2 regions of the Bradyrhizobium sp. USDA 4510 genome follow, and region 1 is predicted to be linked to the other one. Evidence: riboswitches for the same ligand, from Rfam matches in the RefSeq annotation. Region 1 holds a riboswitch; the other holds the start of a gene.
What was found. A riboswitch is a leader RNA that binds a small molecule or an ion and turns the genes downstream of it on or off. The one in region 1 is predicted to bind glycine.
Positions count from the first base shown of each region.

Region 2: linked by a shared signal. The riboswitch ahead of gcvT (glycine cleavage system aminomethyltransferase GcvT) and the one ahead of ACVMDN_RS21560 (D-amino acid dehydrogenase) in region 1 are both predicted to bind glycine.

Region 1 covers NZ_JBSSBT010000001.1:4,642,618-4,657,467, reverse strand. Annotated here, with positions in the region: gene ACVMDN_RS21575 (ABC transporter ATP-binding protein) at 1-1,101, opposite strand, end outside; gene ACVMDN_RS21570 (ABC transporter permease) at 1,243-2,130, opposite strand; gene ACVMDN_RS21565 (ABC transporter permease) at 2,134-3,075, opposite strand; gene ACVMDN_RS21560 (D-amino acid dehydrogenase) at 3,236-4,594, opposite strand; glycine riboswitch at 4,660-4,774, opposite strand; glycine riboswitch at 4,778-4,884, opposite strand; gene ACVMDN_RS21555 (M20/M25/M40 family metallo-hydrolase) at 4,977-6,107, opposite strand; gene ACVMDN_RS21550 (ABC transporter substrate-binding protein) at 6,373-7,992, shown strand; gene ACVMDN_RS21545 (hypothetical protein) at 8,063-8,206, opposite strand; gene ACVMDN_RS21540 (hypothetical protein) at 8,270-8,626, opposite strand; tRNA gene ACVMDN_RS21535 (tRNA-Leu) at 8,760-8,846, opposite strand; gene ACVMDN_RS21530 (hypothetical protein) at 9,071-9,505, shown strand; gene ACVMDN_RS21525 (FAD-dependent monooxygenase) at 9,545-10,747, opposite strand; gene ACVMDN_RS21520 (zinc-finger domain-containing protein) at 10,755-11,000, opposite strand; gene ACVMDN_RS21515 (hypothetical protein) at 11,235-12,368, shown strand; gene ACVMDN_RS21510 (alpha/beta fold hydrolase) at 12,426-13,178, shown strand; partial or broken gene ACVMDN_RS21505 (hypothetical protein) at 13,182-14,573, opposite strand; gene cysE (serine O-acetyltransferase) at 14,756-14,850, shown strand, end outside.
Region 2 covers NZ_JBSSBT010000001.1:4,809,046-4,823,895, reverse strand. Annotated here, with positions in the region: gene gcvP (aminomethyl-transferring glycine dehydrogenase) at 1-2,021, opposite strand, end outside; gene gcvH (glycine cleavage system protein GcvH) at 2,045-2,410, opposite strand; gene gcvT (glycine cleavage system aminomethyltransferase GcvT) at 2,430-3,575, opposite strand; glycine riboswitch at 3,716-3,804, opposite strand; gene alaS (alanine--tRNA ligase) at 4,007-6,694, shown strand; gene ACVMDN_RS22385 (cyclic nucleotide-gated ion channel) at 6,706-7,956, shown strand; gene ACVMDN_RS22380 (DUF3455 domain-containing protein) at 8,049-8,555, opposite strand; gene ACVMDN_RS22375 (NADP-dependent isocitrate dehydrogenase) at 8,586-9,800, opposite strand; gene ACVMDN_RS22370 (alpha/beta hydrolase family protein) at 10,028-11,755, opposite strand; gene ACVMDN_RS22365 (TrmJ/YjtD family RNA methyltransferase) at 12,105-13,304, shown strand; gene ACVMDN_RS22360 (class I SAM-dependent methyltransferase) at 13,562-14,407, opposite strand; gene ACVMDN_RS22355 (hypothetical protein) at 14,596-14,832, opposite strand.

The DNA of each region.
Region 1 (14,850 bases):
GATCTGGATCTTCTGGCGATGCGGCTGCAACAGCCGGCGCGACAGGTCGGAGATCTCGCGGCCGGCGAGGCGCACCCCGCCCGAGGTCGGATCGATCAGGCGGACGATGCAGCGCGCCACCGTCGACTTGCCGGAACCGCTTTCGCCGACGATGCCGAGCGTGCGGCCCTTGCGCAGAGTGAGCGTGACGTTGCTGGCGGCGGCGACCTCGCGGGCTTTGCCGTACAGCGACCGCTCCCGGTAGACCTTGCTGAGCTCGTTGGCTTCCAGCACCACGGGCTCGGTCGTCTCCGGGCGCGGCGCGCGCGGCACCAGGCTCGGCACCGAGGACAAGAGGTTGCGGGTGTACTCCATCTTCGGATTGCGCAGCACGTCCTGCAGCGGGCCGGTTTCGACCAGGCGGCCGTGCCGCATCACCGCGACGCGGTCGGCGATCTCGGCCACCACGCCCATGTCGTGGGTGATAAACAGAACCGCGGTGCCGTGATCGCGTTGCAGGTCGCGGATCAAGGTGAGGATCTGCTTCTGGGTGGTGACGTCGAGCGCGGTGGTCGGCTCGTCCGCGATCAGGAGCTTCGGCTCCAGCACCAGCGCCATCGCGATCATGATGCGCTGGCGCTGACCGCCCGAGAGGCGGTGCGGGTAGGAGGAGAAGATGCGCTCCACGTCCGGCAGCCGCACATGCTCCATCATCGCCAAAATCTTCTGGCGCCGTGCGCGGGCGTCGAGATCGGTATGGGCACGCAGCACCTCGTCGATCTGGCGGCCGACCGGCACGACCGGATTGAGCGCGGTCATCGGCTCCTGGAAGATCATCGCCATCCGCGTGGCGCGGAGTTGCCGCAGCCGCCGGTCGCTGGCGGTGAGCAGTTCCTCGCCGACCAGTTTGACGCTGCCGCCAGACGGCACCAGCGTGCCCTTCTGCTGCAGGCCCATCACGGTGAGCGATGTCACCGACTTGCCCGAGCCGCTTTCGCCGACCAGGCACAGCGTCTCGCTTTCACGTACCTGCAGCGAGAGGTCGTCGATGATGCGATGCGCATCCGCCTTGCGGCCGAGGCCGACGACGAGATTGCTGATGTCGAGGACGACGTTGGTCATGTCAGGGTCTCTTGGCGCTGTGAAGGAATTTACCCACTGTCATTCCGGGATGGTGCGCCAGCACCAGACCCGGAATCTCGAGATTCCGGGTTCGATGCTTCGCATCGCCCCGGAATGACGGCTTCAGAAGAGCTGAAGCCGTCACTTGCCCTCACGCTGCTTCATGCGGGGATCGAGCGCGTCGCGGGCGGCGTCGCCGATCAGGTTGACGCTGAGAATGGCGATCGAGAGCAGCAGCCCCGGCCAGAAGATCAGCGACGGCTTGACCTGGAAATAGGCGCGGCCCTCGGCCATGATGTTGCCCCAGGTCGGCGTTTCCGGCGAGATGCCGGCGCCGAGGAACGACAGGATCGCCTCGGTCAGGATCGCGGACGCGCAGACATAGGTGCCTTGCACGATCAGCGGCGCGATCGTGTTCGGCATCAAATGCCGCCACATGATCTTCGGCAGGCTGGTGCCGAGCGAGATCGCGGCCTCGACATAAGGTTCCTCGCGTGCGGTCAGCACCACCGAGCGCACCAGCCGCGCCACGCGCGGGATCTCGGGGATGGTGATCGCGACCATCACGGTCCAGATGCTGGCGCCCGACAGCGACACCACGGCGATCGCGAGCAGGATGGCGGGGATCGCCATCAGGCCGTCCATCACGCGCATCAGCACCGCATCGACCCAGCGGAAGAAGCCGGCGACGAGGCCGATCAGAAGGCCGATGGCGATCGAGCAGACGGCGGCGCCGAGCCCGATCACCAGCGAGATCCGTGCGCCGTAGATGATGCGCGACAACAGGTCGCGGCCATAAGCGTCGGTGCCGAGCAGATATTGCGCGCTCGACGGCTTCAGCCGCTGCGACGGCGTCAGCAGCAGAGGATCGTGCGGCGCAAGCAGCGGCGCGAAGATCGCCATCAGGATGATGAGGGAGAGGCTGATCGTCGCAACCGCGATGATCGGCGTCGACGTCAGGAAGCCGAACTTGACGCGGAACGGCCGGGTAACGGGAAGCGAGGATTCGGGAAGGGTTTCGATCGCCATTGCTCAGTACCGGATACGAGGATCGAGCAGGGTGTAGGCGAGGTCGATCAACAGATTGACCGCGACGTAGATACCCGACGTCAACAGGATCATCGCCTGGATCACCGGATAGTCGCGCGCCAGCACCGCATCGACGGTGAGGCGGCCGATGCCGGGCAGATTGAACACGCTCTCGGTGACGACGACGCCGGAGATCAGCAGCGCGAAGCCGGAACCGATCACCGTGATGACCGGCACGGCGGCGTTGCGCAGCGCATGGCGCAGCAGCACGCCGGTCTCGCCGATGCCCTTGGCCCGCGCCGTGCGCACGTAATCCTCGCCGAGCACATCGAGCATCGAGGCCCGCGTCATGCGTGCGATCAGCGCGACATAGATGAAGGAGAGTGTGCAGGTCGGCAGGATGAGGCGCTGGAAGAACGGACCGAAGCCGGCCGAGATGCTCTTGAAGCCCTGTACCGGAACCCAGCGCAGATCGATCGCAAAGATCTGGATCAGCACATAGCCGATGACGAACACCGGCACCGAGAAGCCGAGCACGGAAAGCCCCATCACGAAGCGGTCGATCCAGGTGCCGTGCTTCCACGCCGCGATCACGCCGAGCGGCACCGCCACCAGGATCGAGAGGATGATGGTGGCCAGCGCGACCGAGATCGAGGGCTCGAGGCGCGGGACGATCATTTCGAGGATCGGCTTGTTCGAGATCAGGGAGACGCCGAGGTCGCCGTGCAGCAACTTGGCGATCCAGGTGTAGAACTGGATGTAGATCGGCTCGTTCAGACCAAGCGAGGTCCGAATGCGTTCGAGCTGTTCGGGCGTCGCGTTGTCGCCGGCGAGGATGGCAGCCGGGTCGCCCGGCGTCAGCCGCAGCAACAGGAACACGAACAGAGCCACCACGCCCATCACGGGAATGGCGGCGAGGATGCGGCGAAGCAGATATCCGAGCAAATTTGATCCGTTGGGTTGTGGTCGATGAAGTCCCCAGCGGGACCGTTGCACACCAGACCGTAGCACAGATGGTAGCAGACTCACGGTAGAACTTGAGCAAGTCCCATGCCATCGGTGCTGCGGATTTTGCGGTGCAGCTAATCAGTCCTGTTGGCCGCGATTATTCCTCCGGTGAAGTTTGAAGCAGTCCACTGGAAGGTGGATTGATTTTAGCTTTGCGCGCGTCGGCGGGCACGTCGAGCCCGGCACCGAACGTCGGCGCCATCGGCGGCGTGTCGAGGTCGCGCCAATCGTCGATCGCCTGGGCCACCATCTGCGCCGTCGCCGCCGACAGTGTCCAGCCAAGATGACCGTGGCCCGTATTGTAGAACACGCCCGGAATCCGTCCGGCGCGAACCACCGGCATCATGTTCGGCATCATCGGGCGCAAGCCCGCCCATGGCACGACTTTCGACGTGTCGATCTCCGGGAAATGATGCCGCACCCAGTCCACCAGCGGTTGAATGCGATCGGCGCGAATGTCGCGGTTGAAGCCGTTGAACTCGGCGGTGCCGGCGACGCGGAAGCGGTCGGCGCCGAGCCGGCTGGTGACGATCTTCGCAGCTTCATCGAGCAGGCTGACGGTTGGGGCCGCATTCCGGCTTTGCGGCGCATCGAGCTGCACCGTGATCGAATAGCCCTTCACCGGATAGACATTGACGCGGTCGTTGAGCAGGCTGGCGAAGTGGCGGCTCGCCACGCCGGCGCAAATCACGATCCCGTCCGCCTGCAGCTGCTGGCGCGTCGCGACCGCAGCATCATGTGAAGCAGCTTCGTTCCAGCCGATGCGGAAGCCGTCATCGCCGTGTGCGATCGTGTCGACGTCGGCTTCATGGACGAACCTCGCGCCACGGCGGATGCAGGCGTCGGCAAGCCCACGCGTGAATTTGTGAATATCGCCGGTCGCGTCCGACGGCGTGAAGAAGCCGCCATAGCAGGTTGTCTGCAGCGCGGGTTCGATGACGCGGATCTCGTCCGGGGTCACCGGCCGGCGGTCGAGCCCGCCTTGCTGCAGCAGCGCGTTGACCTTGAGGCCGGCTTCGAAGCCGGCCCTGTCGTGATAGACGTGCAGGATGCCGCGGCGTTCGAGATCGAAGGCGATGTTTTCGCGCTCTGCGATCGAGAACAGATGCTTGCGCGCTTCGATGGCGAGCTTCGTGGTCTCGATGGTGTTGCCGCGATAGCGCGTGATGTGGCCTACGAACTCGCCGATCCAGGAATATTTGTGCCAGCTCGGCTTCGGGTTCATCAGCAGCGGCGCGTCGCTTCTCAGCATCCAGCGCAGCCCCTTGAGGATGGTCGCGGCGCTGTTCCACACCTCGGCGTTGCTGGCGGAGAGTTGTCCGCCATTGGCGAACGAGGTTTCCATCGCGGCGTAGCGATGCCTGTCGAGGACAGTCACCTTGTAGCCGCGTTCAAGCAGGGCATAGGCCGTCGTTACGCCGGTGATGCCGGCGCCGATGATCGCGATGTGTGGCATGATAGTTGTCAGGCTCCCGTGGGTTAGAGTCGCCGAACCGCCGGTGAAACCGGCATCGGCGCCCCATCTGTCACGGTACCTGAGAGCTTGATCCGCATCGGGCTGTGGCCAGAAGCGAACTATCCCCTTCGGTGGACGTCATGGCCCTTGATGTGCGGCCATGTTCGTCTCTCTCCAGATCGTCCTGACGATACAGTCCTTTTGCCTGAGAGTTTCCGGGGCGGTTGCTCCGTCGGCGCCGAAGCCAACAACACGATTGTTGTCGGTTCGATCTCTCCCGCATCGTCGCGTTGGACGGCCGGACCGTAGGCGAAGCCTTAAAAATGGACAAGGCTAAATTTCGATCCGGCAGTGCCAACGTGTTGTGCAGTGCAAATCGATGTCAGTCCAGCGTCGCCAGCAGTGCCGCCATCAGGCGGCCGCGTTCGGCGAGGCTGTCGACCTCGATGTGCTCGTTGAGCGTATGTGCATCGGCGCCGCGAACGCCGAGGCCGTCGAGCGTGGGGATGCCCATCGCGCCGGTGAAGTTGCCGTCCGAGCCGCCGCCGGCGCTGCCGTGCGGCAGATCGAGACCCATCGCTGCAGCAAGGCCTTTTGCCTTTTCATAGAGCGCCATGGTGCCCGCATCGGGCTCCCACACCGGGCGGGTGACGCCGCGCGTCACCTTGAAGGTCACGTCGTTGGCGGTGCCCGACAGTGCCAGCATGCGCTCGACGCCACGGTCGAGATCGGCCTGGCGCTTGGCCATGCTGAGCGCTTCGCCGGTACAGGTCGTCGCGACGCAATTGACCCACTGGCCGCCATGCACGATGCCGACCGAGAAGGTGCAGTCCTCGGTGGTCATGCCGTCGATGGCGATGATCTGCCGCGCCATCTCGCGGATCGCGGAGCGACCGGAAGACAGCGTTGCGCCGGCATGGCTGGGCTTGCCGGTGGCTTCCAGGTTGAAGCGCGCGATCGCATAACGGCCGGTGACGACGCCGTTGTTCGGACGGCCGGGCTCCGGCACCAGCACATATTTGTTGCGCGCGGCTTCCGCCTCGATGATGTCGCGCGTCGACGGCGTGCCGACCTCTTCGTCGGGGGTGAACAGCACGGTGATCGGCAGCGGAGTCGTGAAGGAGGCGCGCGCCAATTGCCTGATCGCCTCGATCGACAGGTAGTTGCCGCCCTTCATGTCGAAGATGCCCGGCCCGAAGCACTTGTTGCCTTCGCGCCGCCACTTCAGCTTTTCGATCGTGCCGACGGGGTGAACGGTGTCCAGATGGCCGGCGATCAGGATGCCGGGCTGGCCTTGTTTCGGATGGGGGAAACGGGCGCGGACGCAGCCCGCGAAGCCCTGGCGTCCGGCGATGCGCTCGATCGTCGCACCCATGATCGCCATCTCGCGGGCGGCGAGATCGAGCATGCGTTCGACCGCGGCGGCGTCCCAGGTCGGGCTTTCGCATTCCACCCAGCTGCGCAGGCCCTGCAGCATCGTTTCGGAATCAAAGGGGAGATTGGCGGGGTTCATCGTTGTTCTCTCTTGTTGTTCTGACGGCGCCGGCATCGCGCGCGCGTTACGAAAATCTCAGCCGACGATTTTGTAAAGCCAAAATCTGGCGCGCGGCCTCATTCGTTTGTGTACGTCCGATGCGACCTGAAACCGATTGACGCGCTTGGCGCTTGGTGCAAGTCTCAATTTCACAAGCCATACAGCATGTTAGTTCGCCTAAATAACGAACCACATGCATAACGAATAAGCCGGCTTTGACCAGTTACACGTCAGGAGAGATTGCATGTTCCCTATCTCGCGTTGGAAACACCGCACGCTAGCGGCCGCGTTGACGGCGCTCGCGCTGTCGTTCGCGCCGCAGGAATTGTCATTCGCGCCGCAGGCGATGGCCGCGGGCAAGACCATCACCGCGGTGATGCACTCGGATCTGCGCGTCATCGATCCGATCATGACCACGGCCTACATCACCCGCGATCATGGCTACATGATCTATGACACGCTGCTGGCGACGGATTCCAATTTCAAGATCCAGCCGCAGATGGCGGACTGGAAGGTTTCCGACGACAAGCTGACCTACACGTTCACGCTGCGCGACGGTCTGAAGTGGCACGACGGCGCGCCGGTCACCGCGGAAGACTGCGTCGCCTCGCTGCAGCGTTGGGGCAAGGTCGACGGCATGGGCCAGAAGCTGATGGACTTCGTCGCGAGCCTGGAGGCGACCGACGCCAAGACCATCACGCTGAAGCTGAAGGAACCCTACGGCCTCGTGCTGGAATCGATCGGCAAGCCGTCATCGCGCGTGCCGTTCATGATGCCGAAGCGTCTGGCCGAGACGCCGCCGGACAAGCCGATCCCGGAACAGATCGGCTCCGGACCGTTCAAATTCGTGCAGGCGGAATTCCAGCCGGGCGTGAAGGCGGTCTATGAGAAGAACAAGGACTACGTGCCGCGCAAGGAGCCTGCGAGTTGGACCGCGGGCGGCAAGGTGGTCAAGGTCGACCGTGTCGAGTGGGTCACGATGGCCGATGCGCAGACCGCGGTGAACGCGTTGCAATCCGGCGACATCGATTTCATGGAGAACCTTCCGTTCGACATGCTACCGGTGCTCGAAGCCAATCCGGATCTCAAGATCGACGTCCTGAACAAGTTCGGCTTCCAGACCCTCGGACGCATGAACTTCCTCTATCCGCCGTTCGACAATCCGAAGGTGCGCCGGGCTGCGTTCCTGGCGATGAACCAGAAGGACGTGCTCGACGCGCTGGTCGGCAACGCCAAGTACCAGAGGATCTGCGGCGCCTTCTTCGTCTGCGGCACGCCGCTCGAGACCGACGTCGGGGCCGAAACGCTGGTGAAGGGCAACGGCCTGGCGGAAGCCAAGAAGGCGCTTGCCGCATCCGGCTATGACGGCACCCCCGTGGTGATCATGGCGCCGGGCGACGTCACGACGTTGAAAGCCCAACCGGTCGTGGCTGCGCAGCAGTTGCGCGAGGCCGGCTTCAAGGTCGACCTGCAGGCCACCGACTGGCAGACCGTGGTGACCCGCCGCGCCAGCCAGAAGCCGCCGAAGGAAGGCGGCTGGAACATGTTCTTCACCAACTGGGTCGCGGCCGACGTCTCCGACCCGATCGTCAACGCGTCGATCACCGGTCGCGGCAAGAATGGCGGCTGGTTCGGCTGGGCCGAAGACGCGAAGATCGAGGAGTTGCGTGACAAGTTCGCGCGCGCCGGCTCGGCTGAGGAAAAGAAGAAGATCGCCGCGGAAATCCAGACCGAGGCCTACGATCAGGTGATCTACGTTCCGCTCGGCCAGTACACCATTCCGAGCGCATGGCGGAAGTCGCTGACCGGTGTGCTCGACGGCCCGGCAACGCCGATCTTCTGGAATATCGACAAGTCCGAGTAAGCTTGCGGCTTGACGCAAAACAAATGGCCGGGACTTGTCCCGGCCATTTTTCTTTTCGCGCTATCGCTTGTCAGGTGTGGCTGTCGCGGAGCTGCTCCAGTCCGTCGCTGAGCGGTGGTCCGCCTTGTGGTGCGTGCTGCGGCGGGGAGGGGCACTCCTTGCGCTGATCGGGTTGGTCGGTTGCGCGCTGCGCGGATGGATCGTCGTTCGGCATCGTCATGCTCCAATTGCGGCATGACAACGAATACGCAGTGCACGGGTTCCGAACCGGCGACCGCTAATCGCCGTGGCCTGGTGTCATGCTGCTCGGGCTCGACAAGCTCGTGAGCTGTGTCTGTCTGGTGCCGGTTCCGCTCATCCAGACCGCCGCTCCAGCGGCAAACGTGAGCAGTCCGTACACCATGATCGCGCCGCGGATCCATCGCCGGTAGATCGCGCGGTCGTCGGGCGCAGCGTTGCGGAAATTCTGGGCATTGAGCCCGTTGCTGCAATGAGCCGCATCGTCGCCATGCTCGAGAGTAAGGGCACCATGATCGCGCGCCGTTTCGCTGGCAATCCGATTGCTCTTTGCAATCCGATTGCAGTTTGCAATCTCCATCGCCGATCTCCGACCAAAATTGATTTCGAAATGCAACAGCCGCGAAAATCCGCGGCCGGAATTTCCAATGCGGGCAAGACTACGACAATCAGCGATCGCGGCGTGTGAACTGCGCCACAGCCGGGAAACACGACGCTGGCCCGCTCGGGTGCGCGTGGCATGCGAAGGTTGGTGCGGGCGGTGGGACTCGAACCCACACGACGTTGCCATCGAGGGATTTTAAGTCCCTTGCGTCTACCAGTTCCGCCACGTCCGCGTTGCGCCAGGCGCGCCGATTTCTAGCGCGTTTGGGCGCGGAGTGGAATTGTCATTATCCGGTGCTAACAGGTGAGCTTTCAAAGGCTTAAGCGGCGGCCCGCAATTCCATTTGCCTCGGCGGCCGAGCATTGGGATAAGCAGCGCGCCGCCGCGATTGAGCCTCAATCCGGACACCGGTGGCTGCTTTAGGCAATCTCAACACTGTCCGGTTAAGAAAGCTGAATGTCTGTTCGTTTCCCACGCCGCCTGAAGCTGTCGCGCGCGGCGGCCGTCATCGCGCTGCTCGCCTCGGCTGCGGGCGTTTCCGGCTGCGCGCAGATCGGCGACACCGTGCCGTCGGCATTCGCCGATCCCGCCAAGTACGAGCTTTATGATTGCAAGCAGCTCGAGAACGAGCGCAGCAATCTCAAGACCCGCGCGGCGGATCAGGAAAAATTGATGGCCAAGGCGGAGACCGGCGTCGGCGGTACTGTCGTCTCCGAGATGGTCTATCGCAACGAGCTGATCTCGATCCACTCCCAGCAGAAGCTGGCGGATGAGGCCTGGCGCAAAGGCAGGTGCCATGAAAGCACGCCGGACACGCCTGCGGCCGCGGCCCCCGCGGCTTCCACGCCGGCGGCGAAGGGCCCGCGCGCACCGCGAGGCCTCGTCCACTAAGCTTGCGTTTCCAGACGGGTCGGTCGTGATTGGCCGAGCTCAGGCTCGCCAGTCGTAGATCCAGTCCTGCCGCGCCAGCATGCGCTCCGGACCGATGGCGCGGATCGCCAGATCGCGCGCGATCGCCGCCGGCCCGCGCAAATGATAGATGCGGCCCTGCTGTCGCGCCAGGCGCTGCACTTTCAGCACGCGCCCGCGCCGCACCCGTGCGTAGCGCGTCAACGCCGCGGGAATGCCCGCGGTGTTTTCCCCGGTGCCGTCGCTCAAGGCCTTGGCGAGCACGGCCGCATCCTCGATCGCCATGCCGGCACCTTGTGCGGCGAACGGCAGCATCGCATGCGCGGCATCGCCGAGCAGCGTCACCGCGCCTTCGCTCCAGCGACCGATGTCGGGCAGGGTGAACAGCGCCCATTTGCGCCAGCCGTCGACCGCGCCGATCAGCATCCGCGCCGTCGCGGGCCAGCGCGCGGTGGCGAATGCAGCCTTGATCTCGTTGATGTCGCCGGGCTCGCTCCAGCCCGGCCGGTTCCAGGTGCCCGATACGATCGCGACCACGTTGATCTGGCGTCCGGCCGAGATGGGATAGGAGACGAGATGTGCGTCCGGTCCCATCCAGAGCTGCACGCGCGGTGCGGTGTATTCACGCGGCAGGGCGGTGGCGTCCAGCGTGCCGCGCCAGGCGATCAGGCCGGAGAATTGCGGCTGTACATCCGGAAACAAATGCCCGCGCACCGACGACCAGATGCCGTCGGCGCCGATCAGCGCGACGGCCAATTCCTCCTGCCGTGAATTGCCGCGGCGTTGCACGACGGTGAGGCCTCGCGCATGCTTGGTCACATCCTCGAACTGGCAGCCGAGCCGCAGATCGATATCGGGATGGTCGCTCGCGGCGGCCTGCAGCGCCGCCTGCAAATCGGCGCGGTGGATCACCCAATAGGGTGCGCCGGCGCGGAACTCGGCGGCCTGGCCAAGCGGCATCCGTGCGATCTCGCCACCGGCCCGCGCGCTCAGGATGTTGACGGATTCAGGCGTGACCGCGCGCCGCGCAAGCGGTTCCTTGAGCCCGAGCTCGACCAGGATGCGGCTGGCATTGGGAGAGAGCTGGATGCCGGCGCCGGCTTCCTCGAGCCGTTCGGCCTTCTCCAGCACGACGACGCGAAAGCCCTGTGCCGCCAGTGTCAGCGACGCCGTCAGTCCTCCGATCCCGGCGCCTGCAACGATGACGGTTCGCGTCAGCGCCACGGAGCGGTCAGGCGACCTTGTCTTTCAGCACGCATTCCGGCGGTCGCGCTTCGCCGGCCGCGAGGTCGGATGCGAAGCGATAAAGCGTCGAGCAGTACGGGCAGATAATCTCGTTGTCATTGCCGAGGTCGAGGAACACGTGCGGATGGTCGAACGGCGGGTTGGCGCCGACGCACATGAACTCCTGCGATCCGATTTCGATCACCGAGACACCGGCATCGTTATGGAAGTGCGGGACGACGTGGTCGGACATATTCTCACCTTGATGGCAACGATGGGCAGACGCAATCAACAGCATGCGGCATCGCGAAATGCCGCGCACCATACTGGCGGGAACAGTTGATTCCTAGAGCCCCGATGGCTCATTTGCTCATGCAAATTCGACACAATCTTGTCGTCCCAGAGAAGCCCTCCTTTGGTCGGAGCCGTTGTGTCGCAAAAACGGCACACTATCTCCAAGGCGAATAAAACTAGAGGTTTTATCGGGATGAATCGGGTGCGCGTCAGCTTGGCGGTGGTCGGCGTGGCAGCAAGTGCTGCCGTGGGCGCGGCTATTTGGCCGCACGCCCGTGATGCCGGCACCGTGCTGGCGGCGCGGGACGATCCCGCTGCGCTCGCCGACATCAGGCTCAATTCCGTGCTGCGCAACAACCCGGCGTTGATCGCGGACAATATCGAGGCGGCACTGGCTTCCGGCGATGCCGACCTTGCGGCCAGCTTTGTCGAACTCGCCGGCGAGAAGAGCATCGCACTTAGTGACGATCTCACCAAGCGCGTCGATGACGCGCGCGCCGAGCAATCATCCAGCATGCATTACGCCAAGGGCTTCGCCACCGGCCTGGTGACCGGCAATGCCGACGATGTCGCAAGCCTGTCCGGCACGGTCGCCGGCGACCTGTTCGTATTCGGTGATGTCCGGGACGTCGTGCGCGAGGGCAAGCACCTCGTGATGGGCGAGGACACCGACCAGCTGGTGCTCGGCCTCGCGGCCGCCGGGCTCGCGGTGACCGCGGCCACCTATGTGTCGGTCGGCGGCGCCGGGCCGCTGCGCGCCGGGCTGACGCTGGTCAAGGATACGCGCAAGGCCGGACGGCTGAGCGAGGGGATGATCGAATGGGCCGGGCGTTCGACCCGCGAGGTGGTCGACCAGCCGGCGCTGCGCGAGGCGGTCGCATCCGGCTCGGTGCTGCGGCCGGTGCAAACCGCAACCGCGATCCGCGCGGCCTTCCGCGCCGAGAAGGCCGGCGCGCTGGTGCGCGTCGCCAAGGACGTCGGGCGCATCGGCGAGGCGGCCGGGGTTCGCGCTGCGCGGGATACGCTGAAGGTCGCCGAGAATCCGAGGGAGATCGCGCGGGCGGCGCGGATAGCCGAGGTCAAGGGCGGCCAGACCCGCGCGATCCTGAAGCTGCTCGGCCGCGGCGCGCTGCTGCTGGCGGCCGGCGCATTCAATCTCACCATGTGGCTGTTCGGCGCGCTGCTGGCGCTGTTCGGCTTCCTGTCGTCGATCAAGGCCACCACCGAACGGGCCACCGCCGGGTGGCTCAGACGAAGCAAGGTGCTGCGCCTGAAGCAGCAGATGGCCGCTCAGGCTACCTTGGCGAGTATGCCCGCCCAGGGTTAGGCTTGCGGTCGCCTGTCGATCGCCAATCGCAAATCCCAAGAACAAACGGAATGGATGATGCCGAGTTTCCATCACGGCGATGTTGAAATTGCCTTTATCGACGAAGGCGCGGGCGAACCGATCGTGCTGGTGCACGGCTTTGCCTCGAGCAAGAACGTCAACTGGATCTACCCGACCTGGGTGTCCGATCTCGTCAAGGCCGGCCGTCGGGTGATCGCGCTCGATAATCGTGGCCACGGCGAATCCGCCAAGCTCTACGATGCCGCGCAGTACGAGATCGCGACCATGGCCGGCGACGTGATTGCGCTGATGGACCATCTCGGAATCGCGCGCGCCGACATCATGGGCTATTCGCTGGGCTCGCGGATGACCGCGATCCTGGCGCGAGAGAATTCCGATCGGGTGCGCTCGGCGATCCTTGGCGGGATCGGCATCGGACTGATCGAGGGCGGCGGCCCCGGCGAGGCGGTCGCGCTGGCGCTGGAGGCGCCGTCGCTCGACGATGTCACCGACCCGGTCGGCCGTACCTTCCGCGCCTTTGCCGATCAGACCCGCTCCGACCGCCGCGCGCTCGCCGCCTGCCTGCGCGGCTCGCGCCGCCTGATGACGCGCGAGGAGGCGGCCGGCATCCGCGTGCCGGTTCTGATCGCGGTCGGCAGCAAGGACGAGATTGCGGGCTCGGCGTCAGCGCTCGGCCGGATCATTCCGGGTTCGGAGGTGCTCGACATTCCGAACCGCGATCACATGCGGGCGGTCGGCGACAAGGTCTACAAGACCGGGGTCACCGACTTCCTGTCGCGGCGAAAATAGATCGTCGGCTTCATCCCTGGCGAAGGCGCGCGCGGCCGCGATCAGCACCACGAAGGTCGCGACCCACACCATGCGCGCGCCGTAGCGGTCGTGCGGTCCCGAGATCACGCCGCAGACAAAGGCATTGCCGAGCAGGGCGAGAGTGACTGTGCCCGCCAGCAACGTCAGATCGTCGAGCCGCCGCTGCCACAGTCCTCGGCCGAACAGGATGACGACCAGGAGCATCGAGCCCAGCGCGACCGGCACGTGGATGCGGTTGATCGCGGTGAAGTCGAGGTGCCAGCGTTGCTGCCGCGCCGCGCGCATCGGCCGGACCTGTTTGGGAATGTAGCGCTCGATGATGCCGTAGGTATGCGGGATCCAGCCATTGGCGCCTTCGCCTGTCGCGACATGCATGAGCTGGTCGGCGGTTGCCGTCAGCGCCGCCTTTGCCTGCCATTCCGGATATTCGGCCAGCGAGCGCAGCACGATGGTGCCCATCTCGTCATTCAGTCCCTTGAAGCGGCCGAGCGTGTTGAACATGCTGTGGCCCCACAGGAAGTCGTCCGCGGTCGGCGGCAACTCGTTGCGATAGGGGCAGAGCTTCAGCTTCTCCGTCGCGCAATGATCGTGCAGGTATTGCGCGACGATGCCATCCTGCAGCATGCGGCCGAAGGCGACGCCATAGCCGCCGGGCGTCCAGGCCAGCTGTCCGGACAGCGCAAAGTTCGCCGCCAGCAGCATCGCCGCGCCGGCGACGGTGGTCAGGCTGCCTTGCACGAGGCCCGCGAACGGGATGCGCTGCCCGAGCCATGGACGCAGCATCCAGCCGACGCAGCACAGGCCGAGCAGCACCGCCAGCGTCGCGCTGTGCGTGGCGGCCGAAAACGCGATGAACCCGAACAGCACCGCCTTCTCCAGCGTCGAGATCCGTTCGCCGTGCAGGATCAGGATGAAGAGCGCGAGCACCGAAAGGCCGGCGAAGATGTCGGTCAGCAGCATGCTGGCCAGCCAGGGCAGGGCGGTGGTTGCGATCAGCGCGAGGCTGATCGCGATCAGCCGGACCGGCCGGGCGAGGCCGAGCACGCGCAGCGTCAGTTGCAGGATCCACAGCGTCGCCAGGGTCTGGATGCCGAGGTTGAGCCAGAAATCCGATGTCTCGCCGACATGGAGGTAGATGCCGAATACCGTGGACCGGCTCGGCACCAGGTAGCCCTCATACCAGCGCGCCAGGTAGCCGCCGGTATCCCATTGGAGCAGCGGATAGCCGTTCCAGAAGGCAGGGGCGAGCAGCAGGAGGGGGATGGCAATGGTCGCGATCCAGACCGACCGTGCATCGGTCAGGCGGGCACCTAAACTCCGGGTATTGATGATGTTTCCCCCTTTTATTGGGGCCGACCATGCCCAAAACCACACGGGGGACGAAATCCGCCAATAGTTGCAGAAGCACGGCTTGATTTCGGCAAAATCCCGACCAATTCCCCTAGACGCCGGCCCGGGGGTGTTCGGCTGGGGTTTACCGTACTGAGCCATCCCGGGACGCGCTGGGTCCATCGTGCTATAACGCACATCAGAACAACCGAATTGCGAGAGCAGCTATGGCAGTTCATCAGGTCAATCCGCAGGGAGGCAAGCTTGCGGCGCTCGATCCGATCTGGGATCGAATCCGCGGCGAGGCGGAGGACATCCTGCG
Region 2 (14,850 bases), 170 kb from region 1:
AGATAGACCTGGCCGCCATGGGCATGCACGATGTCGCAGATCTCGCGGATATGCTCCTCGAACACGCCGTGGGTCGACGGATAGGTGATCATGACCGCGGCAAGGTTGGCGGAGTGCTTCTCCGCCTTGGCGCGAAGATCATTGACGTCGACGTCGCCGCGCGCATCGCACGCGACGACCACGACCTCCATGCCGACCATCGCAGCCGAGGCCGGATTGGTGCCGTGCGCGGAGGAGGGGATCAGGCACACCTTGCGGTGCGGCTCGCCGCGCGCGAGGTGATAGCCGCGGATCGCCAGCAGCCCGGCATATTCGCCCTGCGCGCCGGAATTCGGCTGCAGCGAGACTGCGTCATAGCCGGTGATGTCGCACAGCCATTGCTCCAGCCGCTTGAACAGCGCGTGATAGCCCTTGGCCTGATCCGCCGGCGCGAACGGATGCAGATTGCCGAACGCCGGCCAGGTCAGCGGGATCATTTCGGTGGTGGCGTTGAGCTTCATCGTGCAGGAGCCGAGCGGGATCATCGCGCGGTCGAGCGCGAGGTCACGATCGCTGAGCTTGCGCATGTAGCGCAGCAGCTCGGTCTCGGAACGATGCGTATTGAACACCGGATGGCTGAGGAAGGCGCTGGTGCGCCGCAGCTCCTTCGGCAGCGCCTCGTGCGCGCCGGCCTCGATCTCGGCATAGCTGAGCTTGCCGCCGAACACGCGCCACACCGCCTCGACCGTCTCCGGCGTCGAGGTCTCGTCGAGCGCGATGCCGAGCGTGGTCGCGCCGACGCGAAGGTTGATCTGTTCCGCCTGCGCGCGGGTGACGAGCTCGATCTGCTTGCTACCTGCCTCGACGGTCACGGTATCGAAGAACGCTTCGCTGGTCGGCGCAAAGCCGAGCTTGCGCAGGCCGGCCGCAAGCACGGTGGCGCGACGATGCACGCTGCGTGCGATATGGGTCAGGCCCTCGGGACCGTGATAGACCGCATACATCGAGGCGATCACGGCGAGCAGCACCTGCGCGGTGCAGATGTTCGAGGTCGCCTTCTCGCGGCGGATATGCTGCTCGCGGGTCTGCAGCGCGAGGCGATAGGCGGGCTGGCCACGCGAATCCACCGAGAGGCCGACGATGCGGCCGGGCAGCGAGCGCTTCAGCGTGTCGCGCACCGCCATATAGGCGGCGTGTGGTCCGCCATACCCCATCGGCACGCCGAACCGCTGCGCCGAACCGATCGCGATGTCGGCGCCGAGCTCGCCGGGCGAGGCGAGCAGCGTCAGCGACAGCAGGTCCGCCGCGACGATCGCAAGCGCGCCCTTGGCGCGCAGCGACGCGATGGCAGGCTTGAGGTCGCGTACTGCGCCCGACGTTCCCGGATATTGCAGCAGCGCGCCGAGCACATCGGCGTTGTCGAGCTCGGTCAGGGGATCGCCGACCACCAGCGCCCAGCCCAGCGGCGCGGCGCGCGTGCGCATCACCGCCAGCGTCTGCGGATGCACCTCCTTGTCGACGAAGAACACCTTTGCCTTGACCTGCGAGTGGCGCTCGGCGAGCGCCATCGCTTCCGCCGCGGCGGTCGCCTCGTCGAGCAGCGAGGCGTTGGCGACGTCGAGCCCGGTGAGATCGCAGATCATGGTCTGGAAATTGAACAGGGCCTCGAGCCGGCCCTGGCTGATCTCCGGCTGGTACGGCGTATAGGCGGTGTACCAGGCCGGGTTCTCCAGAATGTTGCGCTGGATCACCGCGGGCAGGATGGTGCCCGAATAGCCCTGGCCGATCAGCGAGGTGAACACCTGGTTCTGCGCGGCGAGCTCGCTCATATGCGCGAGCGCCTCGGTCTCGCTCAGCGCCCGGCCGAGATCGAGCGGCGCCTTCTGCCGGATCGACGCCGGCAGCGTCTCGTTCATCAGCGCCTGCAGGCTCGCGGCGCCGACCGTCTCCAGCATCGCGTTGACGTCGCGCGGCGACGGTCCGATGTGGCGGCGGACGAAATCGGTGGCGGCTTCGTTGATCGGCTTGAAGGGCGCGTTCATGACGTGATCCTCGGAGTGATCCTTTAGGCGGTGTGCGCGGCGTAGGCGGCCTCGTCCATCAGGCCGCCGAGCTCGCCCTTGTCGGCAATCTTCAGCTTGAAGAACCAGGCCTTGCCGCCGGCGTCGGAATTGACCAGCGCGGGCTCGGCGGCGAGCGCGTCGTTGACCTCGACCACCTCGCCGGAGATCGGCGCGTAAACGTCGGAGGCGGCCTTGACGGATTCGACGACAGCGGCGGCCTCGGCCTTCTTCAGGCTGCGGCCGACCTTGGGCAGTTCGACGAACACGACGTCGCCGAGCTGCGACTGCGCATAGTCGGTGATCCCGATCGTGGCGACGTCGCCCTCGATGCGGAGCCATTCGTGGTCGGACGTGTACAGCGTCGTCATGGGGTCGATCCTTTGGCGTTCAGCGTTTGTAGGTATTGGGGACGAAGGGCGTAGCGGCGACTTTCAGCGGCAGCCGCTGGCCGCGCACTTCGGCGAAAACGGTGGTGCCGACGGCGGAAAGGGCCGTGGGCAGGTAGCCCATCGCAACCGGCGCATTGAGGCTCGGGCCGAAGCCGCCCGAGGTCACCTTGCCGATCTGCTCGGTCGAGCCGGCATCGGCGAACAGCGCGGCGCCTTCGCGCACCGGTGCGCGGCCGTCAGGCTTCAGGCCGACCCGTCGGCGCGCAGCGCCATCTGCGAATTGCGCGAGAATTTTGTCGGCGCCGGGGAAGCCGCCGGCGCGGGCGCCGCCGCTGCGGCGAACCTTCTGCACCGACCATTCCAGCGCGCCTTCGACCGGTGTCGTCGTGGTGTCGATGTCATGGCCATAGAGGCACAGCCCGGCTTCGAGCCGCAGGCTGTCGCGCGCGCCGAGCCCGATCGGCAACACGTCGGGATTGTCGAGCAGCGCGGTGACCAGGGCTTCCACCTTGTCCGCGGGCACGGAAATCTCAAAGCCGTCCTCGCCGGTATAGCCGGAGCGCGAGACGAAGCAGTCGACGTCGCCGACGCGGCGCGGACCGGCATCCATGAATTTCATCGAACCGACATCTGCACAAAGTTTCGCCAGCGCCGATTCGGCTTTAGGGCCCTGCAGCGCGATCAGCGCGCGGTCGGCCAGCGAGATGATCTCGCAGGCGTCGGAGAGATTCGCGCGCAGATGCGCCTCGTCCTCGGCCTTGCAAGCGGCGTTGACCACCAGGAACAGGTGATCGCCGAAATTCGCCACCATCAGGTCGTCGAGCAGGCCACCGTCATTGTTGGTGAATTGCGCGTAGCGCTGCCGTCCCGGCGCGATGCCGACGATGTCCTGCGGCACCAGTTTTTCCAGTGCGAGCGCGGCATCCGCGACCTTGCCGGATTTGGCCTTCAGCACGAGCTGGCCCATGTGCGACACATCGAACAGGCCGGCTTCCTTGCGGGTGTGCAGGTGCTCCTTCAGCACGCCAGCCGCGTATTGCACCGGCATGTCATAGCCGGCGAACGGCACCATCTTGGCGCCTCGCGCAAGGTGCAGCGCGTGCAGCGGGGTCTGTTTCAGCGGGGAGGTTTCGCGCGCAAGCATCACAGGGCCTCGCGGTTCCCGCCGGGGACCTATTTCCCCTTGAGAAACCTGCAGAAAGCCCCATCTGTCGCTGTGCCTGAGAGTATTATCCCGTCGGCGGACGCATCGGGGCGAACCCCAGCGTCTCTTTCCAGATGTCAGACGTCACGCGGTCCTTTTGCCTGAGAGTTTCCGGGGCGGTTGCTCCTTCGGCGCCGGCGGTAAGGCCGGTCTCTCCCGACGTGACTAGGTATAGGTAGGTAGAAAACACGGCGCCACCAAGACTGTCAACGCAGCTGCAGCAACTATCCAATGGGCTTTGTGCTGCCGCGGCAAGCCCATGATCCGCCTGCACAGTTTCTGGACACCGCAGCTGGCAATGTCTAAAAGCGTTCGGCCGGAAAATGACGCCTTTTTGCGGCTGGCCGGCCACTTTTTCCGATTGGATGAACATGAGCAGCGTCAACGACATCAGGTCGACATTTCTGAACTACTTCAAGGCGAACGGGCACGAGATCGTGGCCTCGTCGCCGCTGGTGCCGCGCAACGACCCGACCTTGATGTTCAACAATGCCGGCATGGTGCAGTTCAAGAACGTCTTCACCGGGATCGAGAAGCGTCCCTATCAGCGTGCCACCACGGCGCAGAAATGCGTGCGCGCCGGCGGCAAGCACAACGACCTCGACAATGTCGGCTACACCGCGCGCCATCTCACCTTCTTCGAGATGCTCGGCAACTTCTCGTTCGGCGATTACTTCAAGGAGCGCGCGATCGAGCTGGCCTGGAACCTGATCACGAAGGAGTTCGGGCTGAAGAAGGACAAGCTGCTCGTCACCGTCTACCACGACGACGACGAGGCGGCGGGCCACTGGAAGAAGATCGCCGGCTTCTCGGATGACCGCATCATACGGATCGCGACCTCGGACAATTTCTGGGCGATGGGCGATACCGGCCCGTGCGGGCCGTGCTCCGAAATCTTCATCGATCGCGGCGAGCACATCTGGGGCGGTCCGCCGGGCACGCCTGAGGAGGACGGCGACCGCTTCCTGGAGTTCTGGAACCTGGTGTTCATGCAGTACGAGCAGGTGACGAAGGAGGAGCGCGTGGCGCTGCCGCGTCCCTCGATCGATACCGGCATGGGCCTGGAGCGCATGGCGTCGATCTTGCAGGGCGTCGAAAGCGTGTTCGAGAGCGACCTGTTCCGCAACCTGATCGATGCGGCATCGTCGGCGCTCGGCCATGGGCCGAACGCGCGGAACGTGGCGTCGTACCGGGTGATCGCGGACCATCTGCGTTCGTCGGCTTTCCTGATCGCCGATGGCGTGCTGCCGTCGAACGAGGGCCGCGGCTATGTGCTGCGCCGGATCATGCGCCGCGCGATGCGCCATGCGCAGCTGCTCGGCGCGAGCGAGCCGCTGATGCATCGGCTGGTCTGGGCGCTGGTCCGCGAGATGGGCCAGGCTTATCCGGACTTAGTGCGCGCTGAGAAGCTGATCGAGGAGACGCTGCGGCTGGAAGAGACGCGGTTCCGCAAGACCCTGGTGCGCGGATTGTCGCTGCTCGACGAGAAGAGCGCCGGCCTCAAGAAGGGCGACATGTTCGACGGCGACACCGCCTTCACCCTGTACGACACCTTTGGTTTCCCGCTGGACCTGACCCAGGACGCGTTGAAGTCGCGCGGTATCAGCGTCGACCAGGCGGCGTTCACCGACGCGATGGAGCGCCAGCGCATCAAGGCGCGTGCGTCTTGGGCGGGCTCCGGCGAGGCGGCGAGCGAAGCGATCTGGTTCCCGCTGCGCGAGAAGCTCGGCGCGACCGAGTTTCTGGGCTACGAGACCGAGAGCGCGGAAGGCGCGGTGACGGCGCTGATCAAGGACGGCGCCGAAGTCGCGAGCCTCAAGGCCGGCGAGAGCGGCGCGATCGTCTTGAACCAGACGCCGTTCTACGGCGAGTCCGGCGGCCAGGTCGGCGACACCGGCGTGCTGACCGGGGAGGGCGTTAAGTTCCGCGTCACCGACACGCAGAAGAAGGCCGGCGATCTCTTTGTGCATCTCGGCACGGTGGAGCAGGGCACGCTCGGTGTCGGCACCGCATTACAGCTCGAGGTCGACCACACCAGGCGCTCGTCGATCCGCGCCAACCATTCGGCGACGCATCTGTTGCACGAGGCGCTCCGCCAGGTGCTCGGCGATCACATCGCGCAGCGCGGCTCGCTGGTGACGCCGGACCGGCTGCGCTTCGACTTCGTGCATCCGAAGCAGATCACGCCGGAAGAGCTCGCCCGGATCGAGGACATCGCCAACGATGTCGTGCTGGAGAATGACGAGGTCACGACCCGGGTCATGGGCGTCGACGATGCCCGCGAGGCCGGCGCCCGCGCGCTGTTCGGCGAGAAATACGGCGACGAGGTTCGCGTCGTGTCGATGGGCAAGGGCGCCCGCGATCACGGCCAGAACGCGCTTGGCTGGTCGGTCGAGCTCTGCGGCGGCACCCATGTCCGCCGCACCGGTGACATCGGCATGATTTCCGTGACCAGCGAGGGCGCGGTCGCGTCCGGCGTGCGCCGTATCGAGGCGCTGACCGGGCATCATGCGCGCAAGCACGCCAACGACACCATCGCGCTGGCCAAGACCGCGGCGCTGGAGCTGCGCACCACGATCGACGACGTGCCGGCGCGCATCACAGCTCTGATGGAAGAGCGCAAGAAGCTCGAGCGCGATTTGTCCGACGCCCGCAAGAAGCTCGCGATGGGCGGCGGCGGTGCGTCGAACGGCGCCGCCTCAGCCGTTCGCGAGGTCGGCAATGTCAAGCTGCTGGCGCGCGCGGTCGAGGGCGTCGAGACCAAGGATCTCAAGAGTCTCGTCGACGACGGCAAGAAGCAGATCGGCTCGGGCGTGGTCGCGATCGTTGGCGTCACCGAGGACGGCAAGGCCGGCATCGTGGTCGGCGTCACCGCCGATCTGACCGCGCGGTTCAACGCGGTCGAGCTCGTGCGCAAGGGCTCCGAGGTGCTCGGCGGCAAGGGCGGCGGCGGCCGGCCCGACATGGCGCAGGCCGGCGGGCCCGACGGCGCCAAGGCCGACGCCGCGCTGTCGGCGATCGAACAGGCCATGACCCAACAGGCATCGGCTGGCGCCTGACGGAGAGGCTGATCGTGGCGACGGCTCCGCTTAAGCCCACGATCGGCGATCCCGGGCTGCGCGACCGTCTCTACGAGCTGCTCGAACGCGATGATCTGCCGCATTCGGGCGGCTTGCGCTTTGCCCGGGTCATCGTCGCCATCATCGCCGTCGATGTGCTGGCGGCGATCCTGGCCTCCGTGCCCGAGATCGACGCGCAGTTCGGCTGGCTGCTGACGACCATCGAGATCGCGGCGGTCATCGCCTTCGCGCTGGAATATGCCGCGCGGCTCTGGAGCGTGGTCGGCCACTCGCTGCGCGACATGACGCCGGCGCGGGCGCGGCTGGAATACGCCTTCTCGGCGCTCGGCGTGATCGACCTGCTGGCCTTCCTGCCGTCGGCCGTCGCGCTTGCGACCGGCGACAAGACCGCGCTGGTGCTGTTCGGCATGCTGCCGTTCCTCAAGCTGGTGCGCTATTCGACCGCGATGCGCTCGCTGCTGGCGGCGCTACATGCCGAGCGGCGCACGCTGTTCGGCTGCGTGGTGATCCTGACCGGCGCCGTGCTGCTGTTTGCCTCGCTGCTCTATGCCATCGAGCACAGGGTGCAGCCGGACAAGTTCGGCACCATGCCGCAGGCGATGTGGTGGGCGATCGTGACGCTCGGCACCGTCGGTTACGGCGACGTCGTCCCGATTACGCCGCTCGGCCGGACCGTCACGGTGGTCGCGATCGTGGTCGGCTTCGCGATGATCGCGCTGCCGGTCGCGATCATCTCGACCGCGTTCGCCGACGAGGTCCGGCGCCGCGACTTCGTCGTGACCTGGGGCATGCTGGCGCGGGTGCCGCTGTTCTCACATCTTGGCGCTGCCGATATTTCCGACATCATGCGCTTGCTGCGGTCGCAGACCATCGAGGCCGGCGAGGTCTTGGTGCGGCGCGGCGATGCGGCGTCATCGATGTATTTCATCACCGCGGGCGAGGTCGAGATCGACCTGCCGAGCCAGCTTGTGCGGCTTTCCGACGGCGCGTTCTTCGGCGAGATCGCGCTGCTGCGGCGGACCAGCCGCTCCGGCACGGTGACGGCGGCGCGCAAGACCAAGCTCCTGGTGCTCGATGCGCAGGACTTCCATGCCCTGATCGAGCGCATGCCGGCGCTCGCCGCGCATGTCCGGGAGACCGCCGAGGCGCGGCTTGCCGACCCGATCGCGGCCGGCGGCGACCTTGCCGCCGCAGAGATCGCCCAGGCGCCGCGCGAAATCGACGGCGGCATCCGCGACTAGAACCTCATTCCGATTGAATCGGAACGAGGCCTCGATTCTTCGTTTGGCGCGTTTTCTGCACGCGAACCGGTATCCACTTCGCTCGAAAACGCTTAGTCCCGTCGCAGGAACACGTAATCCGCCGAGTAGGCCGCTCCCTTCAGCGCGCCTGATTTGTCGCAAGCGCCGCTGAGCTCGCCGCCCGAGGTGTTGATCCGCTGCACGGTTGCGACGCCGGAGAAGAGGCCGTTGCCGCGATGGGCGATCACCTCGAGCTTCAGCCAGGGAATATCGGCGGCGGTGGCGCCGGGTGTGCTGCCGGCGGTGCGGGCGGTCACGACGCTGCCGTCGACATGCTCCCAGTTCGGACCCGCATAATGCCGGCCGACCGTGCGGCCGTCGGCGATCAGGGTGGCGATCGGTTCGCGGAACGACCAGGCGAGCTTGCCGTCGGTGACCGGCTTGCACTCATAGACCTGCACGCCCTCGGCATGGACGGTGAGGATCTTGGACTCGCCAGGCGCCGCGACGGCGTCGGGCAGGGGATCGGCAGCGAATGCCGCCGACGTGGTGAGCGAGAACGATGCGAGCACGACGGCTCTGACAAGGGCCACGGTCATGCTCGCACCTGTCTTCCCAGGATGACGGCCTCAGGCCGCGATCGCCTTCACGAGGTTGTCGGATACCTTGTCGAGGAATCCGGTGGTCGAGAGCCAGCGCTGGTCGGCGCCGACCAGGAGCGCGAGGTCCTTGGTCATGTAGCCCTCTTCGACGGTCGCGACGCAGACCTTCTCCAGGGTGGTGGCGAACTTTGCCAGCGCCTCGTTGTTGTCGAGCTTGGCGCGATGGGCGAGGCCACGGGTCCAGGCGAAGATCGACGCGATCGAGTTGGTCGAGGTCTCCTTGCCCTTCTGGTGCTCGCGGTAGTGGCGGGTCACGGTACCGTGCGCGGCCTCGGCTTCCACGGTCTTGCCGTCCGGGGTGAGCAGCACCGAGGTCATCAGGCCGAGCGAGCCGTAGCCCTGGGCCACGGTGTCGGACTGCACGTCGCCGTCATAGTTCTTGCAGGCCCAGACATAGCCGCCGGACCATTTTAGCGCCGAGGCCACCATGTCGTCGATCAGGCGGTGCTCGTAGGTCAGGCCCTTGGCGTCGAATTCCTTCTTGAACTCGCGGTCGAAGACGTCCTGGAAGATGTCCTTGAAGCGGCCGTCATAGACCTTCAGAATCGTGTTCTTGGTCGACAGATAGACCGGGTAGTTGCGCATCAGGCCGTAATTGAACGAGGCGCGGGCGAAATCGGTGATGGAGTCGTCGAGATTGTACATCTCCATCGCGACGCCGGCGCCGGGCGCCTTGAACACTTCCTTCTCGATCACGGTGCCGTCCTCGCCGACGAACTTCAGCGACAGCGTGCCCTTGCCGGGGAACTTGATGTCGGTGGCGCGGTACTGGTCGCCATAGGCATGGCGGCCGATGATGATCGGCTTGGTCCAGCCGGGAACCAGGCGCGGCACGTTCTTGCAGATGATCGGCTCGCGGAAGATGCAGCCGCCGAGGATGTTGCGGATGGTGCCGTTCGGCGACTTCCACATCTGCTTCAGGCCGAACTCCTTCACCCGGGCCTCGTCGGGGGTGATGGTGGCGCATTTGACGCCGACGCCGACCTTCTTGATGGCTTCGGCGGCGTCGATGGTCACCTGGTCGTTGGTCTCATCGCGGTATTCCATGCCCAGATCGAAATAGAGCAGTTCGACATCCAGGAACGGGTTGATCAGCTTGTCCTTGATGTACTGCCAGATGATCCGGGTCATCTCGTCGCCATCGAGTTCGACGACGGGGTTGGATACCTTGATTTTTGCCATGACGGGGAGGCCCTCTTGGGAACGGCGCGCTTTTGACGGCGGGGGTGGAAAATACGCCTGCGCTATAGCACCGCCCGGGGGCGGGCGGAAGCGGAGGGGTTATGCACTTTCAGCCCATCTTTTCACCGAGAACCGCCACTCTGGACGGACCAGAATAGCGCCTCTCGGCCCTTGTTCTTGACGGGTTTTCTTCACGCGAACCGGTGCCCGCTTCGCTTGAAAACCCTCTAAAACGCCGCCTGCGTCGCGGTCCCGGCCACGATGTACCAGGTCACGAACAGGCCCGCGATCAGGGCCCCCGGCAGGCTCGATCCGGTCCGCCGCCAGGTGAAGGTCGCGATCACGGCGACGATCGCGAGCAGGGGCACGAACTGGATCGCGACGATGGTCGAGAGCGGCACGAAACCGGGGTCCGGGACCGGGTTGAACAGCTTCCCCGTCAGCCACAGCGTGCCGTATTGCAGCACCAGCAACACGATGAAACCGAACGTCAGCACCAGGATGTTGGTCAGGTACAGCGCCCCGCGCGGCGCATCCATGGTCGAGAAATTCCGGTGCAGCACGTGCAGCGCCACGACGAAAAACGCCGTGAACGGAATCAGATAGATCAGGAAGATGAGGAATTGCTTCGCGCTCATCAACTTGAGTGCGACGATCCAGAAGCGGAAGTCGATCTTGAAGGCGAGGTCGGCAAGCCACAGCGCGGCGTAGCCGACCGCGACCGAAGCCAGCGCGATCACGATGGATTGACCGACGAGGCCGGCCCGGGTGGTGCGCCTTGGGGCGAAGGGCATCAGCGCCAGCGTGATCAGGCCGTTGATAATGGCCCAGACCAGGATCTGGTTGGTGATGCCCTGCGGCAGGAATGCGCTGGGGGCCACGAAGGTGCCGCCCAGCGCGAAGGCCGGATAATAGGTCAGCGCCGGGATGAAGGCGGACAGGATGAACGCCGTGGTCCAGCGCCGGCCCTTGGCAGCCTCATGCGGCGGCATGGTGCCGTCGGCAACCGCCGGCAGCCGGAGGCGGGAGAACGTCTTGGCTTCCAGCAGCCCGTCGAACGTCCCGATGACAAGGGCAATGAAACCGATGAGGGCGATGAGCGTGCCGATCTCCTTGCGGAACCAGATCTGATCGTCGACCGGGCGCGGGGTGCCGCCCTTCAACGTCTTGGCGAACCAGTCCAGGCTGTAGCCGATCGTTTCATGCGAGATGTGCTCCGCCGGATGGGTCATCGCCGGGGTGTACAGCGCCCGCGCGGTGCCGTTGGCTGGATCGCCATAGACCTTGCCCGGCTCGACCGCGCCTTGGGTGCCGAACAGCGCCCAGAGCTTTGGGCTCGTGGTGACGTCGCGGGCCAGCTGGACGCCCCACATCAGGTCGGGGAATTCCTCATACTGGGCGAACACCAGCGCGGTGTTGCGCGGCCACGACGTGGTGCCCTCGGCCGCGAACGGCTTGCCGGTGGACGAGCCCTCCAGCACCATCGACTTGTAGTCGTTGGGCTGAGCTGCGGCGGCCGCCAGCACGGTCCAGCCGCCCATCGAATGGCCCTCGAGCCCGATATTCTCCTTGTCGACGAATTGGAGGCTGCGGAGATAGGCAAGGCCGTCAGGTCCGCCAAAACCGTTGGCGAAGGAGGGCGGGTCGCTGTAGCCATGGCCGGTCTGGTCGAGCGCCAGCACGACATAGCCACGGCGGGCGAACTCGATGGCGAAGCCGTCCTGGGTCTCGCGAGAATTGATGTAGCCGTGAACGGCGAGGATGCCGGGCGCCGGAATCTGCGCGGTCGCGTTCGGCGGGACATAGAGCAGGGCACTCATGGTGTTGCCCTTGGCGCCCTTGAACCTGACATCCTCGATCCGGATGCCGCCTGCGGTCTGCGTGAGGTGGGCGAGCAGGCCCCCCGCCACGATCAAGATCAGGCCCACAATCGCCAGCGTCCATCTGCCCCGCATCGTCGTCCCCCCAATGTGCTTTGACCCAAGTGCTTCGACCTAAAGTGCTTCGGTCCAAAGTGCCTCGCCGTTCAACCGGCGTCTCAAGCGTGCCTTTACAGCTTCGCTTTGGTTGTGGTTGATAGCCTATCCGAAGGCCAAGCGCGCACAAGCGGCGGGCCTCGTTCTGTGCGATCGGGATTCCGATTCAGGATTCGCAATCGCCGCTAACCCTGTTATCTGCTTGGAGAAATTGGTCCCGCACAAAACCGGTGCAAAGCTGGTTGCGGGGACCAGTATGAGACTTTGAATCAGCCGCTTCGGAAGCTGATTCAAAATCTTCAGATGTTGAATCAGAAAGTGAAGTGAGATGTCCGGCACCGACAAGACCAAGGCAGGGCACGACCTTGCCGGTCCCGTCGTCATCCTGGTCGAGCCGCAGCTTGGCGAGAACATCGGCATGGCCGCGCGCGCGATGGGCAACTTCGCGCTGTCGAGGATGCGCATCGTCAACCCGCGCGACGGCTGGCCGAACATTGCCGCCCAGCGCGCGGCCGCAGGCGCCGACCACATCATCGGTTCCGTCGAGCTGTTCGACACCGTCGAGCAGGCGATCGCCGATCTCACGCTGGTGTTTGCGACCACCGCCCGGGCCCACGACCAGGCCAAGCCGGTGGTCGGGCCGGAGGGCGCGGCGGGTGAGATCGTCGGTCATGTCGCATCCGGCGGCGGCGCCGGCATCCTGTTCGGGCGCGAGCGCGCCGGCCTGACCAATGAGGAGGTCGCGCTCGCCAACCGCATCATCACCTTCCCGGTCAATCCGGGCTTCGCCTCGCTCAATCTGGCGCAGGCGGTGCTGTTGATGGGCTACGAGTGGTTCAAGCTCTCGACCGCGGGTGCGCTGCCGTTCGCGATGCCCGAGCGGTCCGAGCCGGCCTCCCAGCACCAGATGCAGGCGTTCTTCGACAACCTCGTCGCCGAGCTCGATAAGGTCGAGTTCCTGCGGCCGGCGGAGAAGCGCGACACCATGCTGGTGAACCTGCGCAACATCTTCACCCGGATGGATCCGACCAAGCAGGACATGCACACGCTGCACGGCGTGGTGATGGCGATCGCCGAGGGCCGCAAGGGCCCGGCCAAGGGCGGGGTGCTCGACGGCGCCCAGGCGACGCGCTTGCGGGCGCTGCTCGCCGAGCAGGGGCAGGGCGGCGCGACCGCTGACAGTAGCAGCACGGTGCGCGGCCTCGCCCGGCTGCTTCGCCGCAACCCGACCGACGCCGAACGGATCCTGTGGCAGGCGCTGACGCGGGACCGCCGCTTCGCCGGCCAGTTCAAGCGCCAGACCCCGGTCGGCCGCCACATCCCCGACTTTGTCTCCTTCGTGCACCGGCTTGCGATCGAGCTGGTCAACCCGAACGAGAGCGAGGCCATCGGGGCCGACCGCGCCAAGCGCAGAGCCTGGCTCGAAGCGCGCGACTATCGGGTGGTCGACATGCGGGTGGCCGATGTCGAGCGCGACCTCGACGCCGAGCTCGCCCGGCTGGAGGCGGGGCTGCGGCAGGAGCGGTAGCTTACGCAATTGCTCTGTCCGCGGAGCAAGATCGGGATTCGAGTAAGCGTCTCTTTCCACACGTCGTCCTGGCGAAAGCCAAGACCCATAACCACCGCATTGGATTGTGAAAGGGATCGAGGCCGCAGCGTCGCGCAACAATTGAGATTTGGGGTAATGGGTCCTGGCTTTCGCCTGGCTTTCGCCAGGACGACACCGTGTTGGTGCGCCGCAGATGGCACGATTTCTGCCGTCACAATCCCGAAGGCAGCATCTCGCTAGGCTCGTGCCGACACGAGCCACAGACCCACATGCAGGTCGCGCCCATCCGCTCCGAGGCTTGCGGCGAGCGCGTTGCGTACCGCTTCCATGGCGCGATGACGTTGATCGTCCGTGGCATTCTCGAGCAGCGCAGGCAGCGGGCCGGCCTGCGTGATGAAGGCCATGCTTTGCGTGATGTCGCCGCCATGGATCGGCACGTCGGTGGCCTTGAGCGCAATCTCGTGAAACCCGGCCTCGGTCAGGATGCCGCGAACGCGATCCTCGCGCGCGAACGAAAACATCCCGGGCGCCAATGGATCGAGCGGCGGCTGTGGCGGCACGTGCGGTCGGGCCGCCTCGATGGGTACGCGAAACCACGGCGACTCCGGCATGGTGCGAAAACAGACGAACACCAGCCGCCCGCCCGCTTTCATGCCGCTACGGATGTTGGTGAAGGCCCTGACCGGGTCATCGAAGAACATCAGGCCAAAACGCGAATACACCAGATCCGCCCAGCGCGGTTCGAAGCCGTAGATCGTTGCGTCGGCCAGCGCACAGGTCACGTTGCCAAATCCCGCCTCGGCGACACGATGCTTGGCCAGATCCAGCATCGGGACCGAGATATCGACACCCAGCACAGCACCCGACGGACCAACAGCCTTGGCGAACGCCAACACTGTGTCACCGGTGCCGCATCCGATATCGATGACACGCTCACCCGGCTTTGCCGCCGCGGCACCCAGGCTGACGTTGGTGACCGACGTGAAGACTTCGCTGATCACGGCTTGCTGCGAAACCCATGAGTGCCCCATGGTGCTGTTCCAGAACTCTGCTCCTCGGGGGTTTGGCGTGGGCGTCTGCATTTGATCAATCTCCTGGTGCTGAAAATGGAGTGTCGTCTGAAACAAACTGCACAAAATTCCGGATCGAACGCGAAGCTGAAATCTCCGTACCGGGCATTAGCGAATTGCAGCCGACGTGCTTTGCATCTCGGTTCTAGGCCATCAGGACGTCTTCGCGCGATCCGCATCCGATCGATGCTGGACGGCGCTCAGGTGGTGGATTCATTGCCGCCGCCCCTCGGCTTGGAAATCGGAGGGATGCAGCTACCGAAGCGTGAATCGAGCGGATCGTAGCGCGACCTCATTCTCGCAAAAATATAGAGCGCCGCCAGTGCGAAGGCGCCGAGCAACAGCAGGCCCCATGCAGGTGGCGGACCTGCAACCAAAAGCACTGCTGCTCCAACGAGGACTAACGCGATAATGCCCGAAGACAGTTTTGAAGCCATGACCGGCTCCGCAGTTAG